DNA from 3 places in the Janthinobacterium longum genome. Region 3 is predicted to be linked to each of the others. Evidence: predicted binding sites of a transcription regulator. Region 3 holds the regulator's gene; each other region holds the start of a gene.
What was found. The regulator sigma-54, encoded in region 3, starts transcription at its own class of promoters, with help from an activator protein. The targets are predictions, from matches to a motif close to TGGCANGNAANCTGCTTT.

Region 1 (4,716 bases), on a different contig from region 3:
CCACGGCAGAAAAAGTCACCGAAGCGTTCAAGATCATGCTGAAAAACCCGGGCCTGAAAGCCATCCTGGTGAATATTTTCGGCGGCATCATGCGTTGCGACGTGATCGCCGAAGGCGTTATCGCTGCGGTCAAAGCCGTTTCGCTGAACGTACCGCTGGTGGTGCGCATGAAGGGCACCAACGAAGACCTGGGCAAAAAGATGCTGGCCGATTCCGGTCTGCCTATCATCGCAGCCGACACCATGGAAGATGCAGCCAAGAGCGTCGTTGCCGCTGCTGCCGGTCAAGCTTAATTAAGGAATCAACATGTCCATTCTGATCAATAAAGATACCAAAGTCGTTACCCAAGGGATCACCGGCAAGACCGGCCAGTTCCACACCCGCGGTTGCCGCGACTACGCGAACGGCAAAGCCGCTTTCGTGGCAGGCGTGAACCCGAAGAAAGCCGGCGAAGACTTCGAAGGCATTCCTATTTTCGCCAACGTGACCGAAGCGAAAAAAGAAACCGGCGCCAACGTTTCCGTGATCTACGTGCCGCCAGCAGGCGCGGCCGCCGCGATCTGGGAAGCTGTCGAAGCTGAAATGGATCTGGCCATTTGCATCACCGAAGGCATTCCAGTACGTGACATGATGGCCTTGAAAGACCGCATGGCCAAATCGGGCAGCAAAACGCTGCTGCTGGGCCCTAACTGCCCAGGTTTGATCACGCCAGACGAAATCAAGATCGGCATCATGCCAGGCCACATCCATAAAAAGGGCCGCATCGGCGTGGTATCGCGTTCGGGTACCCTGACCTATGAAGCAGTTGGTCAATTGACCGCACTGGGCCTGGGCCAATCGTCGGCAGTCGGCATCGGCGGCGACCCGATCAACGGTCTGAAACACATCGACATCATGAAGATGTTCAATGACGATCCGGATACCGACGCGGTCATCATGATCGGCGAAATCGGTGGTCCTGACGAAGCCAATGCTGCTTATTGGATCAAGGACAACATGAAAAAACCGGTGGTCGGCTTTATCGCCGGCGTCACCGCGCCTCCAGGCAAGCGCATGGGCCACGCCGGCGCGCTGATCTCGGGCGGTGCCGATACGGCACAAGCCAAGCTGGAAATCATGGAAGCATGCGGCATCACCGTCACCAAGAACCCGTCGGAAATGGCGCGTCTGCTGAAAGCCATGCTGTAATACAGCGCGGTCAAATCAGTACAAAAAAAGGAGCTTCGGCTCCTTTTTTTATTGTCTGGCAGCCACGGCCATTCTGGTCGCGCAGCGACCGCCATGGTCGCAACCGGACACAATGCGTCGTTTTTGTTGCCTCGATGCCCAGCCTTGCCCGTGCGCGGCGCTGGCACAGCGCTTGCATTTTCCCTGGTGAGCATCTGACAACAGGAGGACACCATGCGCGCCCAAGCCGGCTTTACCCTGATAGAACTGATGATAGTGGTGGCGATCGCCGGCATCCTGGCGGCCGTGGCCATCCCGCAATACAGCGACTACACGATGCGCGCCAAGGTCAGCAACGTGCTGGCGGCAGCCGCGCCGCTGAAAACGGCGGTGGCCTTGTGCGTGCAGGAAAATGGTGGCGAGGCATCCACCTGCAGCACCACCACCGAGGCCAAGCCCAGCCCGATCCCCGCTTTCAGCCCCACGCGCGAAGTGGCCAGTGGCAGCGTGGCCGATGGCAATATCACCCTGACCCTGGCGCCCGACCTGGGCACCGGCATCGGCGGCCAGACCATCACCATGACGATGGAATCGGGCAGCAGCAGCCTGACCTGGTTCAACAGCACCACGGTCAGCAATGAGGCGGCGAAACAGGCCATCCTGCGCAACAATATTGCGAAGGCCGTGGCGGCGTTGTGATGCCATGCCTGGCATGGGCTGAAAAGCATGGTTGTCAAAAAGAGCGGACAAGCTGCCTGCCTTGTTTTACAATCGCGCGCTATTGTTTATTAAGAAAGACGCCATGGCGCGCAGCTACTTCTGGACCATGTTATGCCTGATCCTGCATCAGATCGACGCCGCCTATTGGCGTGAATGGGAAATGTTTTACCTGCCCGGCGGCGTGCAGGGCTTTCTGGTGTTTAACCTGGCGGCGATTGCAATAGTGCTGGCCGGCTACCGGCAGGTGCTGCTGGCGCTGCCTCGCGCGCGCCTGTATGCCGGCATCTGCACCGCGCTGGGCATGGCCACTTTTGTGATCCACGCCGGCTTTGCGCTGGCGGGGCTGGAACAGTTTCATTTGCCGCTGTCGATGGCGGTCATCGGGTTGTGCCTGGGCTGCGCACTGTGGCTGTTGAATGACCTGCGTTCACAAAGCCGCCGTCCAGTCACCTGACTTGCCGCCATGCTTTTCCAGCACCCGCACATTGGTCATCACCATGCCGCGGTCGACCGCCTTGCACATATCGTAGATGGTCAGCAAACCGATTTGTACCGAGGTCAGCGCTTCCATTTCCACGCCGGTTTTGCCGAGGGTGTCGACCTGGGCGCGGCAGTGGACGCTGCTGGCCGCTTCGTCGATTTCGAAGTCGACCGTGACGCGTGTAATGGCCAGCGGGTGGCATAGCGGTATCAGGTCGCTGGTGCGCTTGGCGCCCATGATGGCGGCGATGCGGGCGATGCCCAGTACGTCGCCCTTTTTGGCGTTGCCTTTGACAATGATGGCCAGCGTGGCCGGCTGCATGCGGATGGTGCCGGCTGCCACGGCGCTGCGGCGCGTGTCTTCCTTGTTGCCCACATCGACCATATGGGCCTGGCCGGTGGCGTCGAAGTGGGTCAGTGCGCCAGCGCTGGCGTCTTGCTCGGGTGTGGTCATGGTGTGGGGGCGTTGTTGGCAATGATGATGGCCACCATTATAGGGGGCGGCGCGCGTGTGGAAAATGATGGCGCTTACGGGTTATGATAGCAGCCGTGAAATCCCGCCCCTTTTATCCTGTTGCTTGCTTCAAGGCCTGTGCGCTGTCGGCCTTGCTGCTGGCCGCCCCTCTGGCGCTGGCGCAAACGCCGGCACCGGCCGCCGCACCGGTCAAGCCTGCCAGCAGCTGGACCCCGCTACCGGTGGCGCCCGTGCCGAACCTGCCCAACCTGGGCGATGCTTCGCGCGAAGACCTGTCGCCTGCCATGGAGCGCAAGATCGGCGAAGAGATTATCCGCAGCATTCGGGGCGACCGCGATTATCTCGATGATGCGCCCTTGCTGGAATACATGAATACCTTCGGCAATGCGCTGGTGGCGGCGCGGCCCAGCGTGCGCGGCGAAACCAGCTACGATTATTTCTTTTTTGTCGTGCGCGATCCGCAACTGAACGCGTTTGCCTTGCCGGGCGGCTTTATCGGCGTGCATTCGGCGCTGTTGCTGGCGGCGCAGACCGAAGCGGAACTTGCTTCCGTGCTGTCGCACGAGATCGGCCATGTGGCGCAGCGCCATGTCGCGCGCATGCTGGGCCAGCAGCGCCAGGACGCACTGATGCCGCTGGCGGCGATCTTGCTGGCGGCGCTGGCGTCGCGCGCCGGCGGTGACGTGGCGATGGGCGTGTTCGCCGCCGGCCAGGGCCTGGCGATCCAGCGCCAGATCAATTTCGGCCGCGACGCCGAGCGCGAAGCGGACCGCATCGGTTTCCAGATCATGGGCGAAGCTGGTTTCGACACCACCGGCATGGTGGCTTTCTTTGGCCGCATGCAGGCAGCCAGCCGCTCGTACAGCGACCTGATGCCAGCGTATCTGCAGACCCACCCCTTGACCACCGAGCGCATTGCCGATATCCAGGCGCGCATCCGCGAGCAGCCCTATAAACAGCGGCCCGACAGCCTGAATTTCCACCTGGCGCGTGCGCGTGCACGCGTGCTGCAGGATGAAAGCATGCAGGGTTTGCTGAACGCGAAAGCAACCTTCAAGACGCAGCTGGAACAGCAAAGCCGTTTCCAGGTGACGGCGGCCCACTATGGGCTGGCGTTTATCGCCATCAAGCAGGGCAAGACGGCTGAGGCGCAGGCCGAGCTCGATGCGGCCAACGCGGCGTTGCACAAGCCGGCCGGGCCGAACGTGTTGACGTCAAGCGGCACGCAAGGCCCCAATTCGCTGCTGGCGGCAATGGAGCTGGAAGTGCTGTTGATGCCGGCGCAAAAGCCGGAGGTCGCACCCCGGGCGGTGAAGGCAGCCGATGCGGCGCGCCACCAGTTTCCACTGTCGCGCGGGATTGCCTATCAATATGCGGAAGCGCTGATCGCCGACAAGCAGCTCGACAAGGCCACGCTCTACCTGCGTGACCAGGTGCAGTTGTACAAGGAAGAGCCGGAATTGTACGACCTGCTGGCCAAGGCTTATGCGAGCCAGGGCAAGCGGTCCTTGCAGCATCTTGCGCTGGCCGAATCGTATGTGCTGCAGGGCGCCACCATGGCCGCGCTGGACCAGCTGACGATCGCGCGCAAGTCGAACGACGCCACTTTTTATGACCAGGCCGTGATCGATGCGCGCGAACGCGAGCTGCAGGAAAAGCGCCGCGAGCAGCTCAAGGACCAGAAGTCGTAGTCAGGCCGGCTGCGGCGTGCGCTGGAAACCGAAATGCCGTGGCACCTGTTCATGGGCCAGCGGTGTTGCCGCAATTGCCTGGCCGCCATATTGCAAGCTCAGCTTGCCGCTGGCGTGTTCCAGCCAGGCCAGCAGCGCTTCGTCGCCCACCGGCTGGCCATCGAGCTGCAGCAACGCCATCAC
Region 2 (4,716 bases), on a different contig from region 3:
TTGCTGCGCGTGACCGGCACGCTGAAATCAAATGCGGCGCCTGGATCGAGGCCCGCTTCGGCAGGAATCCGAAACACCGTCAGGCTGGCGTCCGGAGGCACGGCAATCCCAGGCAGCAGTTTCAGATCGAGATCCAGGTCGCGCAGGTCGATGGCCAGCTGGTGCTGGCGCAGCAGCAAGCGATCGGGAATGCCGCCGCGCGTAAAATCGTCGCCCGGCACGCGGTGGCGGCCCGACGAAATAACGAGCATCGCCTGGTCGCCCGCTTCGATCCAGGGTTTCAGCTTGGCCACGCTGGCTTCGGTGAGCAGGCTGCGCGCCACCGCCGGCACCGACACGCAAGCGAGGTACAGATCGATAAAAATGGCGTCCGGCTGGCGCAATCCTTCTTCATCGAGCCGCGCGCCGTCGCTGCCTGCATAGCGCTGTTCCATCTCGCGATTCGAGACACGCAGATGGCGCAGCAAACCGTCATCCTGCAGGCGCTTGAAAGACAGCGTTTCCATCACATCGGGACGCACGCGTGCCATCCTGGCCGCGCCCTTGCCCGCGCCAAAACCCAGTTTGCGGCGCGACACCAGCAAGGCCGCCGCCAGCACGCTTTCATTGATGATGCGCACCGAGACCGTGGCCTTGGAAATGCCGTCGATGGTTACGCGCGAGGCCTCAGGCTGGCGCGCGCGACTGGCCTGGTTTTCGATATGGATGTTCTGCCTCAGCGACACCCCCCGGTACTGCCTGACGAATTCAAACAGCGGCGCCTCACCCAGGCCATACTGGAACACCGGCTCATGCTGCGACAGCACCTCGACGCCGATAAAGCGCCCGGCAGGGTCAATCGCCACCAGCAGGTTGACCGGCACGCCCGAAAAACCGGGGATGGGCGCCAGGTCGCTTGACTCGAACACATAGCCGGCCAGCACATTGCCGCCGGCGCCCTGGCGGAACAAGGGCCAGACCGGCAGTTCGGCATCGCGTTCACCGACCGACAATGGCGCCGGAAAGCGACGCGCCAGTTCGGCCTGTGTCATTACACCTGCGTGCACGGGCGAGGCGCCAAGCAGCAGCGCCAGCACACCTGTCGCCAGACACATGATCAGCGTGGCGGCACGCCGGCAGCGCGCTGCGATTGTCATGATGGTCTCCATCGTCTGTGTTTGATGGAGTTGACCATGGCAATTTGCATGCCTGGCAAAATAAGGGGAGAGCAGCAGGAATACGGCGTGCGCTGTGCTAGAACGAATCAATGGTGCGACAGACACTGTCACAAGCCGGAGCAGGAGCAGAGGGCAAAAAAACTGACGGCCGCAGCCGTCAGCTAAAACCGTGTCCGGGCGAACGGGGAGATGACGCCCGCATGGTTCCGGACCCAGGTGGCAACAAACTATGGACTGGCAACCTTGGCAGGTTGCCCCAGCTGCGCCAGTTCTTCGTCGGTGAACAGGTGCGAACGGGTCAGGAAGCGCCGGCCCGTGCCGTTATCGAGCGAGAACATGCCACCATTGCCATCGACCACGTCGATGATCAATTGCGTATGTTCCCAGTACGCGAACTGCTCGATGCCCATGTAGAACGGCGTGCCGTCCAGATTGCCGAGGTAAACGTCGGTGTCGGACAGATTGAACTCGCCGGCCGCGTAGCACATCGGCGCGCTGCCGTCGCAGCAGCCGCCCGACTGGAAAAACATCAGCGGCCCATGCTTGCCACGCAAGGTAGCCAGCATCTCCAGCGCGGCCGGGGTGGCCGTCACGCGTTCCATGGTCATCATCGCTCCTTAGAAGAAGCCCAGCGCGTTCGGGCTGTACGACACCAGCAGGTTTTTCGTCTGCTGGTAATGGTCCAGCATCATCTTGTGGTTTTCACGGCCGATGCCCGACTGCTTGTAGCCGCCGAACGCGGCGTGGGCCGGATACAGATGGTAGCAATTGGTCCACACGCGGCCGGCCTGGATCGCGCGGCCAACGCGGAAGGCGCGCGATCCGTCACGCGTCCACAGACCTGCGCCCAGGCCATACAAGGTATCGTTGGCGATGCGCAGCGCGTCGGCTTCGTCCTTGAAGGTGGTCACCGACACCACCGGTCCGAAGATCTCCTCCTGGAAGATGCGCATGCTGTTGTCGCCCTTGAAGACGGTAGGACGCACGTAATAGCCTTTTTCCAGGTCGCCGCCCTGCGTATTACGCTCGCCGCCGGCCAGCACTTCGGCGCCCTCCTGCTTGCCGATGTCGATATACGAGAGGATTTTTTCCAGCTGTTCCTGCGACGCCTGCGCGCCCAGCATGGTGGAGGCATCGAGCGGATTGCCCTGCTTGATCTTCGCCACCCGCTCCAGGGCGCGGGCGATAAACGCTTCGTAGATCGATTCCTGGATCAGCACGCGCGACGGGCAGGTGCACACTTCGCCCTGGTTCAGCGCGAACATGGCAAAGCCTTCCAGACATTTGTCGAAGAACGCGTCATCGGCGTCCATCACGTCGGCAAAGAAGATATTCGGCGACTTGCCACCCAATTCGAGCGTGACGGGTATCAGGTTCTGCGCTGCGTACTGCATGATCAGGCGGCCGGTGCCGGTTTCGCCCGTAAACGCGATTTTTGCGATGCGCTTGTTCGAGGCCAGCGGCTTGCCCGCTTCCAGGCCATAGCCGTTGACGATATTGAGCACACCCGGTGGCAGCAGGTCGCCGATCAGTTCGATCAGGACCATGATCGAGGCCGGCGTCTGCTCGGCCGGTTTGAGCACCACGCAATTGCCGGCGGCCAGGGCCGGCGCCAGCTTCCACACGGCCATCAGGATAGGGAAATTCCACGGAATGATCTGGCCCACCACGCCCAGCGGCTCGTGGAAGTGATAGGCATAGGTTTCCGAGTCGATCTGCGCAACCGAGCCCTCCTGGGCGCGGATGCAGCCGGCGAAGTAGCGAAAATGGTCGATCGCCAGCGGAATGTCGGCAGCCGTCGTTTCGCGGATCGGCTTGCCGTTGTCGATGGTCTCGGCGGTGGCGATCAGCGACAAATTCGCTTCCATGCGGTCGGCGATTTTATTGAGGATATTGGCGCGTTCCGTTTGCGAGGTCTTGCCCCATGCGTCCTTGGCCGCGTGCGCGGCATCCAGCGCCAGCTCAACGTCTTCGGCAGTGGAGCGGGCCACTTCGCAGAAGACCTGGCCGGTGATCGGCGTGATATTGCCGAAGTATTCGCCTTTGACGGGAGCGACGAATTTGCCGCCGATATAGTTGTCGTAGCGTTGTTTGAAGGGATTGGCTACGCCCAGTTTGCTGATGTCTGCCAGATTCATGTCGTCCTCTTTCTCGTTGGTCTTGGCTTCGATGAAAGCCGCCGGGAGGCGGCCCTTTGGATTATTCGTCAGGTGATCCTGATCTCTTGTTTTGCAAATGCCGTGCCAGCACGCAAACAGCGGCGGTGACCGTTCGCCACGCGCAAAGCTGCGTCAAATGGGATCATCCGCGCCCGACAGTTGTTGCGTTTCTGAGCAGCGCAGCACGCATGGCAACAAGGCGCACTGGCGATGCGCGCGATGGCATACCGATTGCTACCCTGGTCATGCCGCGATCAAGCGCATAACCACAACGGAGACCATCATGACCCCACATATTGCTGTCAACACTAACAGAAAAACCAGCCGCCTGCGCAGCGTGCGGCTTGCCGCTGGCGGCCTTGCCTGCATACTGGCCGCCGCCGTCTGGGCACATGGCAACATGACGCCACAGGCGGTCGACACATCCACACTGCCACAACTGGGCGCCGAGTGGCGCACGGAAAATCCGTACAGGAACAATGCGGAAGCGATACGGATCGGCAACTCCGCTTTTACGCAAAATTGCGCCCGCTGCCACGGACTGGAAGCCGTTTCGGGCGGCATGGCGCCCGACTTGCGCAAGCTCGACAATGACTGCGCGGCCTTGTCGGATGCCAAGAAAAAAGAGGCTTGCGCTCAGGAAATTGATCAGTATGTGCTGGACACGGTACGCCATGGACGCTCGCGCAATGGCGCCGTCTATATGCCGCCGTTCGAAGGCGTATTCAGCCAGGAGGCGATCTGGGCGGTGAAGGCGTATCTGGAGACGCGGCGCGAAGTGCCTTTGTAGGATCACGCCTGTCATCAAAAGCAGGCGCTGCCACGGCAGCGCCTCTGCTGCCTCTGCTTGCTACCCCTTATTACTCCGGAATTTTTGCCCAGGCCAGGCACCAGCCCGGCGCCGCAATCTGTTTGCGGCCAAACATGGCGCAACCTGCCCACGCATCATCCTTTTTGCCCTGGAAGAAAGAACAGTTGGCACAGTGCTGAGCCGGCTTGTGCTGCGGATATTTTTTCGTATCGACCCTGGTCGTGTCGTGGCGGTAGCCGAGTGCCCTGGCCTGGTCGCTGTCCTCGTCGACTTTCGGCGCGGTCGACTGTGCGCCGGCGAGCGAGGCTGCGCCCATGCCGCCGACGGCGAGCAACTGGCAAAGGAAATGGCGGCGTGGTACTGGGTGCATGATGGTCTCCTGTTGTGGTTATAGGAAGGCGCATATCGGCCTTCCCTGCTCCCAACAGCAACCCTTGTGCCAGCCCGGCCCTGCCACCGGCAGCGACGCCGCACTGTAACAAAACAGCACAGCGCCGCGTTGCCAACTGTGGCAGTACGGCGCATACCGACGCGCCCGCGCCGTGGAAAAAGCCTGGCACGCATGTTGCTCAATTACCCATGGCAACCA
Region 3 (4,716 bases):
GACGTGCTGGGCCTGCCGATACGCAAGGTCGTCATCCCCGTCGCCGCCGGCCGCAATATCGCCGTGCTGCTGGAAGCGGCCGTGCGCAATACGATCTTGCAGCTGCGCGGCATCGATACCTTGCAGGAATTCATGGAGCGTCAGAGATTGGCAATGAGTGGCGATTAAGGCCGGGGTCAGACCCCCGCAGCCGTCAGCTCAAGCCTCTGACTTAGCGGCATTGAGGGTCTGACCCCAGCTTTGTCCAATCAACACCACACAATCAATTGCAATAATTTGTAAATGAAATTGCCACGGAGCGTAGCTGCGGCCTTTATTGTATGATTGCCGCATGCATATCGTCCTTATTACCGGTATATCCGGCTCCGGCAAATCCGTGGCACTCAATGTGCTGGAAGACTCCGGTTATTACTGCGTTGACAACCTGCCGCCGGCCTTGCTGCCGAGTTTGGTGCGAACCTTGCTGGAGGAGGGCACGGACCGCCTGGGCGTGGCCGTCGATGCGCGCAGCGCCGAGTCGTTGGCCAGTCTGCCGGACAATGTGGCGCTGCTGCGCGACCAGGGGCATGACGTCAAGGTCATGTTCCTGACGGCAAATACACACTCGCTGGTGGCGCGTTTTTCGGAAACCCGGCGCAGCCATCCGCTGTCGCATGAATTGCGGCCCCATCACAATCCCGCCAGCCGCCGCACGCTGATCGAATGCATCTCGGAAGAGCGCGAACGGCTGTCGGCAATCCAGCAACTGGGCCATGTGATCGATACGTCGGAACTGAGCGCCAACAAACTGCGTGCCTGGGTCAAGGATATCGTCGCCTCCGAGCGCGCACCGCTGACTCTGTTCTTCGAGTCGTTCGCTTTCAAGCTGGGCGTGCCGCTGGACGCCGATTTCGTGTTTGACGTGCGGGCCCTGCCCAATCCGTATTACGACCTGGCGCTGCGGCCGCTCGATGGCCGCGACGCGCCCGTGATCGCTTTTCTGGACGCCCAGCCCAGCGCGCTGGAATTGTTTGCCGATATCCGCAATTTCGTGGAAAAGTGGCTGCCATCGTTCAAGTCCGACAACCGCAGTTATCTGACGGTGGCGCTCGGCTGCACGGGTGGGCAACACCGTTCGGTGTATATGGCGGAACACCTGGCGCAGTATTTTGCCGACCGCGAACGGGTCGTGCTGCGCCACCGCGAGCGTCACTGAGGCGGAAAAACGGACGCAAAAAAGGGCGCGATGATAAAACAGCGCGCCCTTAGTTGATCACAACAATCTGGAGCGGCAGGCCTAGACGGCGGCGGCTTCTTCAGCAGTGTTGTCTGGCAGATGCTTGATCGCCTCTTTACCGTGCTCTTGCACTTTGGTTTTGTACTTCATCACTTGCCGGTCGAGCTTGTCGATCAGGCTGTCAATTGCGGCATACAGGTCATGCGCCAGGCTTTCCACGTAGACGGTCTTGCCGCTCAGTCGCAGATTCACTTCGGCCTTCTGGCGTTTTTCTTTCTCTTTGAGGTTGTCGACGGTCAGAATCACGGCAATATCGATAACGTGATCGAAATGGCGTTTCACGCGCTCCAGTTTGGTTTGTACGTATTCACGGATGGCTGGTGTCACTTCGAGATGATGTCCGCTGATGGTGAGATTCATACACACTCCTAAAGATGATCGGGTTCGTGCGGTGTCCATCGATCCGGCCCGCAGAGGAACCGAAAAAACTACAAAGACTTACGCAGACTCACTGGCGGAATTTTCAACGCTTCCCGGTATTTGGCAACAGTACGTCGCGCAATTACCATGCCTTGTTCCCCCAGCATGTCCGCAATCTTACTGTCGGATAAAGGATTTTTAGGGTTCTCTGCTCCTGTCAATTGCACGATCAAGGCCCGTATCGCCGTCGATGACGCCTCCCCTCCTGCTTCGGTGGCGACGTGGCTGCCAAAGAAATACTTCAACTCAAACATTCCATGCGGGGTCAGCATGTACTTTTGGGTTGTTACGCGCGAGATAGTACTCTCGTGTAAACCCAGTGTATCAGCTATTTCGCGAAGCACAAGTGGCCGCATGGCAACTGCGCCGTGCGAGAAAAAATCCTTTTGCCGTTCCACTATCGCCTGCGCCACGCGCAGGATGGTGTCGAAACGCTGGCGCATGTTCTTGATCAGCCATTTGGCTTCCTGCAGCTGTGCGCCCATGCCGCCTTCGCCCTTGCCCTGCTTGAGCAGATTGGCATACATGGCGTTCACGCGCAGGCGCGGCATCACGTCATTGTTCAGCGAAACCTGCCAGCCGTTGCGGGCGCGCTTGACCACCACATCGGGTACCACGTAGTCGGACACATCCGAAGCGAACACGGCGCCCGGGTGCGGGTTGCACAAGCGAATCACGGTCTGCGCCTCGCGCAGGTCTTCGTCATCGCAGTCGAGGGCTTTCTTGAGCTTGTTGAAGTCGCGCTGGGCAAACCAGGCCAGGTGTTTTTCAACGATGGTCAGGGCCATGCGGCGCGTCACCAGCGCCACCTGCGGCAAGCGTTTGATCTGCAGCGCCAGGCATTCGGACGCGTTGCGCGCGCCGACGCCGGGCGGATCGAAACTTTGCAGCAGCGCCAGCGCCGTGCGCAGTTCGTCGGCATCGACTTCCAGCTCTTCCGGCAGGCGCGCCAGGATATCGTCGAGCGGCTCTTCCAGGTAGCCGTTGTCGTCAAGCGCATCAATGATCAATTCCACCAGTGCACGGTCGCGCAGTTCCAGTACCGTCACGCGCATCTGCTCCATCAGGTGCTCGCGCAAGGTGCAGTGATGGGCCTCCAGTTGCGGACGAGAATCCTCGTCATCGGGCGCCTTGCCGCGGCTGGCCTCGTTCCAGTCGCTGTCGCCGCCCTCTGGCGCGGCCGTGCTCTCGCCGCCATCGCCATCGAACGTTTCCGCTTCTGCCGCCGGTGCAGGCGCTTCCTGGCCCGGTGGCGCAGGCGGCGCTTCAGCGGGCGCCGCCGTCGAACTCAGGGCACCGTCGGACAACAGGCGCAGCGAGCGGTCGAGCGGATCGTCCAGCCGTTCCAGCAAGGGATTATCGGTCAGCAACTGCTCCAGCTCCTGGTGCAATTCCAGCGTGGACAGTTGCAGCAGACGTATCGATTGCTGTAATTGCGGCGTCAGTGCCAGGTGCTGCGAGGTGCGCAGCTGCAGTGATTGTTTCATTGGCTTACATGCGGAAGTGTTCGCCCAGATACACGCGGCGTACCGACTCGTTGGCGATGATGTCGTCGGGCCGCCCCGACGCCAGTACCGAACCCTGATTGATGATATAGGCGCGGTCGCAGATGCCCAGCGTTTCGCGCACATTATGGTCGGTGATCAGCACGCCGATATTGCGTTCCTTCAAAAACCGCACAATGCGCTGGATCTCGATCACGGCAATCGGATCGACGCCGGCGAACGGCTCGTCGAGCAGCACGAAACGCGGGTCGGTAGCCAGCGCGCGGGCGATTTCCACGCGGCGGCGCTCGCCGCCCGACAGCGACAAGGCCTGGTTTTCGCGCAGCTTTTCAATTTGCAGGTCGGCCAGCAATTTGTCGAGGCGTTCCTCGATTTCGGGCTTTTTAAGCGGGCGGCCGTCGACCGTCTGGATTTCCAGCACGGCGCGGATATTGTCTTCCACCGTCAGCTTGCGAAACACCGATGCTTCCTGCGGCAGGTAGGACAGGCCCATCTGTGCGCGGCGGTGGATCGGCAGGCTGGAGATATCGACACCGCTGATATCGATGGTGCCGCCATCGGACGGCACCAGGCCCACGATCATGTAGAACGAGGTGGTCTTGCCGGCGCCGTTCGGGCCCAGCAGGCCCACCACTTCGCCGCACTCGACTTGCAGCGATACATCATGCACCACCTGCCGCTTGCCATAGGTTTTCTGCAGTCCCCGCACGATCAGGGTGCTGCCGCAACGTTCATTCTTGTCCATTATTTCTTCCCTGGCGTGGGCGCGGCCGGTGCTTGGTCTGCCGCCGGCTTGTTCTTCGGCTGTATCACCATGCGCACGCTGCCGGCGCCAGGTGTGCTGGTGCCGCTGTCGCTGTTTTCCATATTGAACAACTCATTGCGGCTGTCATACGAAATGAAGGCGCCATTGGCCACATCGGTCGGTTTGGTGCCTTGCAGGCGCGTGAGCTTGGCCCTGGAAAACAATTTCACGACTTCCGTCTTGTTGTTGTATTCCACCCGTTCCGCTTCGCCTTCCACCCACAGGTCACCTTCACCGTCGCGCTTCTGGCGGAAGGTAGCCAGCTTGCCCGCTTCGCCCCAGAAGGTGATGAACTGGTAGCCCTGCGGATCTTCGGTGATCAGGGCACGCCCCGCCTTCATGGTCAGGGTGCCCTTCACCAGTACCACGTCGCCGGTCAGGGTGCGGGTCTGCTTGATGTCATCGACCTGGCCGCTGCGGGCGGTGATGACGGCTTCTTTTTCCGAGTCGGCCTTTTCGGCATGGGCACTGCCCATTACCGCCAGGGAAAACAAGCTCAACAGCAAGATTTTTTTCATTTTGATTTGGTCCTCTTTATTTATTTGGCCGGCACGGCTTTGCGCGGCGGTATCACGATGCGCACCGAACCCGGTACTTCCACCACGCTGGTGGCATTGTTGGCCTTCAGGCCCACGCCGGTCACATGCGAACGCCCCGAGAGCAGGTCGACCGGCACCGCCGACTCCATCCGCTCTTCATCAGGAAAAATC

Region 1: a site for sigma-54 is predicted at 1,350-1,367, ahead of ACQ4WM_RS12945 (pilin). Genes of this name have one in related genera too.
Region 2: a site for sigma-54 is predicted at 3,386-3,403, ahead of adh (aldehyde dehydrogenase). Genes of this name have one in related genera too.

What each region holds. Positions count from the first base shown of each region.
Region 1 is NZ_JBNYXQ010000004.1:44,297-49,012, forward strand. It holds gene sucC (ADP-forming succinate--CoA ligase subunit beta) at 1-293, shown strand, start outside; gene sucD (succinate--CoA ligase subunit alpha) at 307-1,188, shown strand; gene ACQ4WM_RS12945 (pilin) at 1,402-1,866, shown strand; gene ACQ4WM_RS12950 (DUF6713 family protein) at 1,970-2,341, shown strand; gene moaC (cyclic pyranopterin monophosphate synthase MoaC) at 2,315-2,821, opposite strand; gene ACQ4WM_RS12960 (M48 family metallopeptidase) at 2,905-4,533, shown strand; gene ACQ4WM_RS12965 (DUF2946 family protein) at 4,534-4,716, opposite strand, start outside.
Region 2 is NZ_JBNYXQ010000017.1:4,237-8,952, forward strand. It holds gene ACQ4WM_RS24390 (4Fe-4S binding protein) at 1-1,136, opposite strand, end outside; gene ACQ4WM_RS24395 (DUF779 domain-containing protein) at 1,385-1,768, opposite strand; gene adh (aldehyde dehydrogenase) at 1,775-3,295, opposite strand; gene pedF (cytochrome c-550 PedF) at 3,600-4,106, shown strand; gene ACQ4WM_RS24410 (high-potential iron-sulfur protein) at 4,177-4,497, opposite strand.
Region 3 is NZ_JBNYXQ010000002.1:382,237-386,952, reverse strand. It holds gene hprK (HPr(Ser) kinase/phosphatase) at 1-168, shown strand, start outside; gene rapZ (RNase adapter RapZ) at 332-1,195, shown strand; gene hpf (ribosome hibernation-promoting factor, HPF/YfiA family) at 1,277-1,636, opposite strand; gene ACQ4WM_RS09995 (RNA polymerase factor sigma-54) at 1,705-3,183, opposite strand; gene lptB (LPS export ABC transporter ATP-binding protein) at 3,188-3,946, opposite strand; gene lptA (lipopolysaccharide transport periplasmic protein LptA) at 3,946-4,524, opposite strand; gene lptC (LPS export ABC transporter periplasmic protein LptC) at 4,545-4,716, opposite strand, start outside.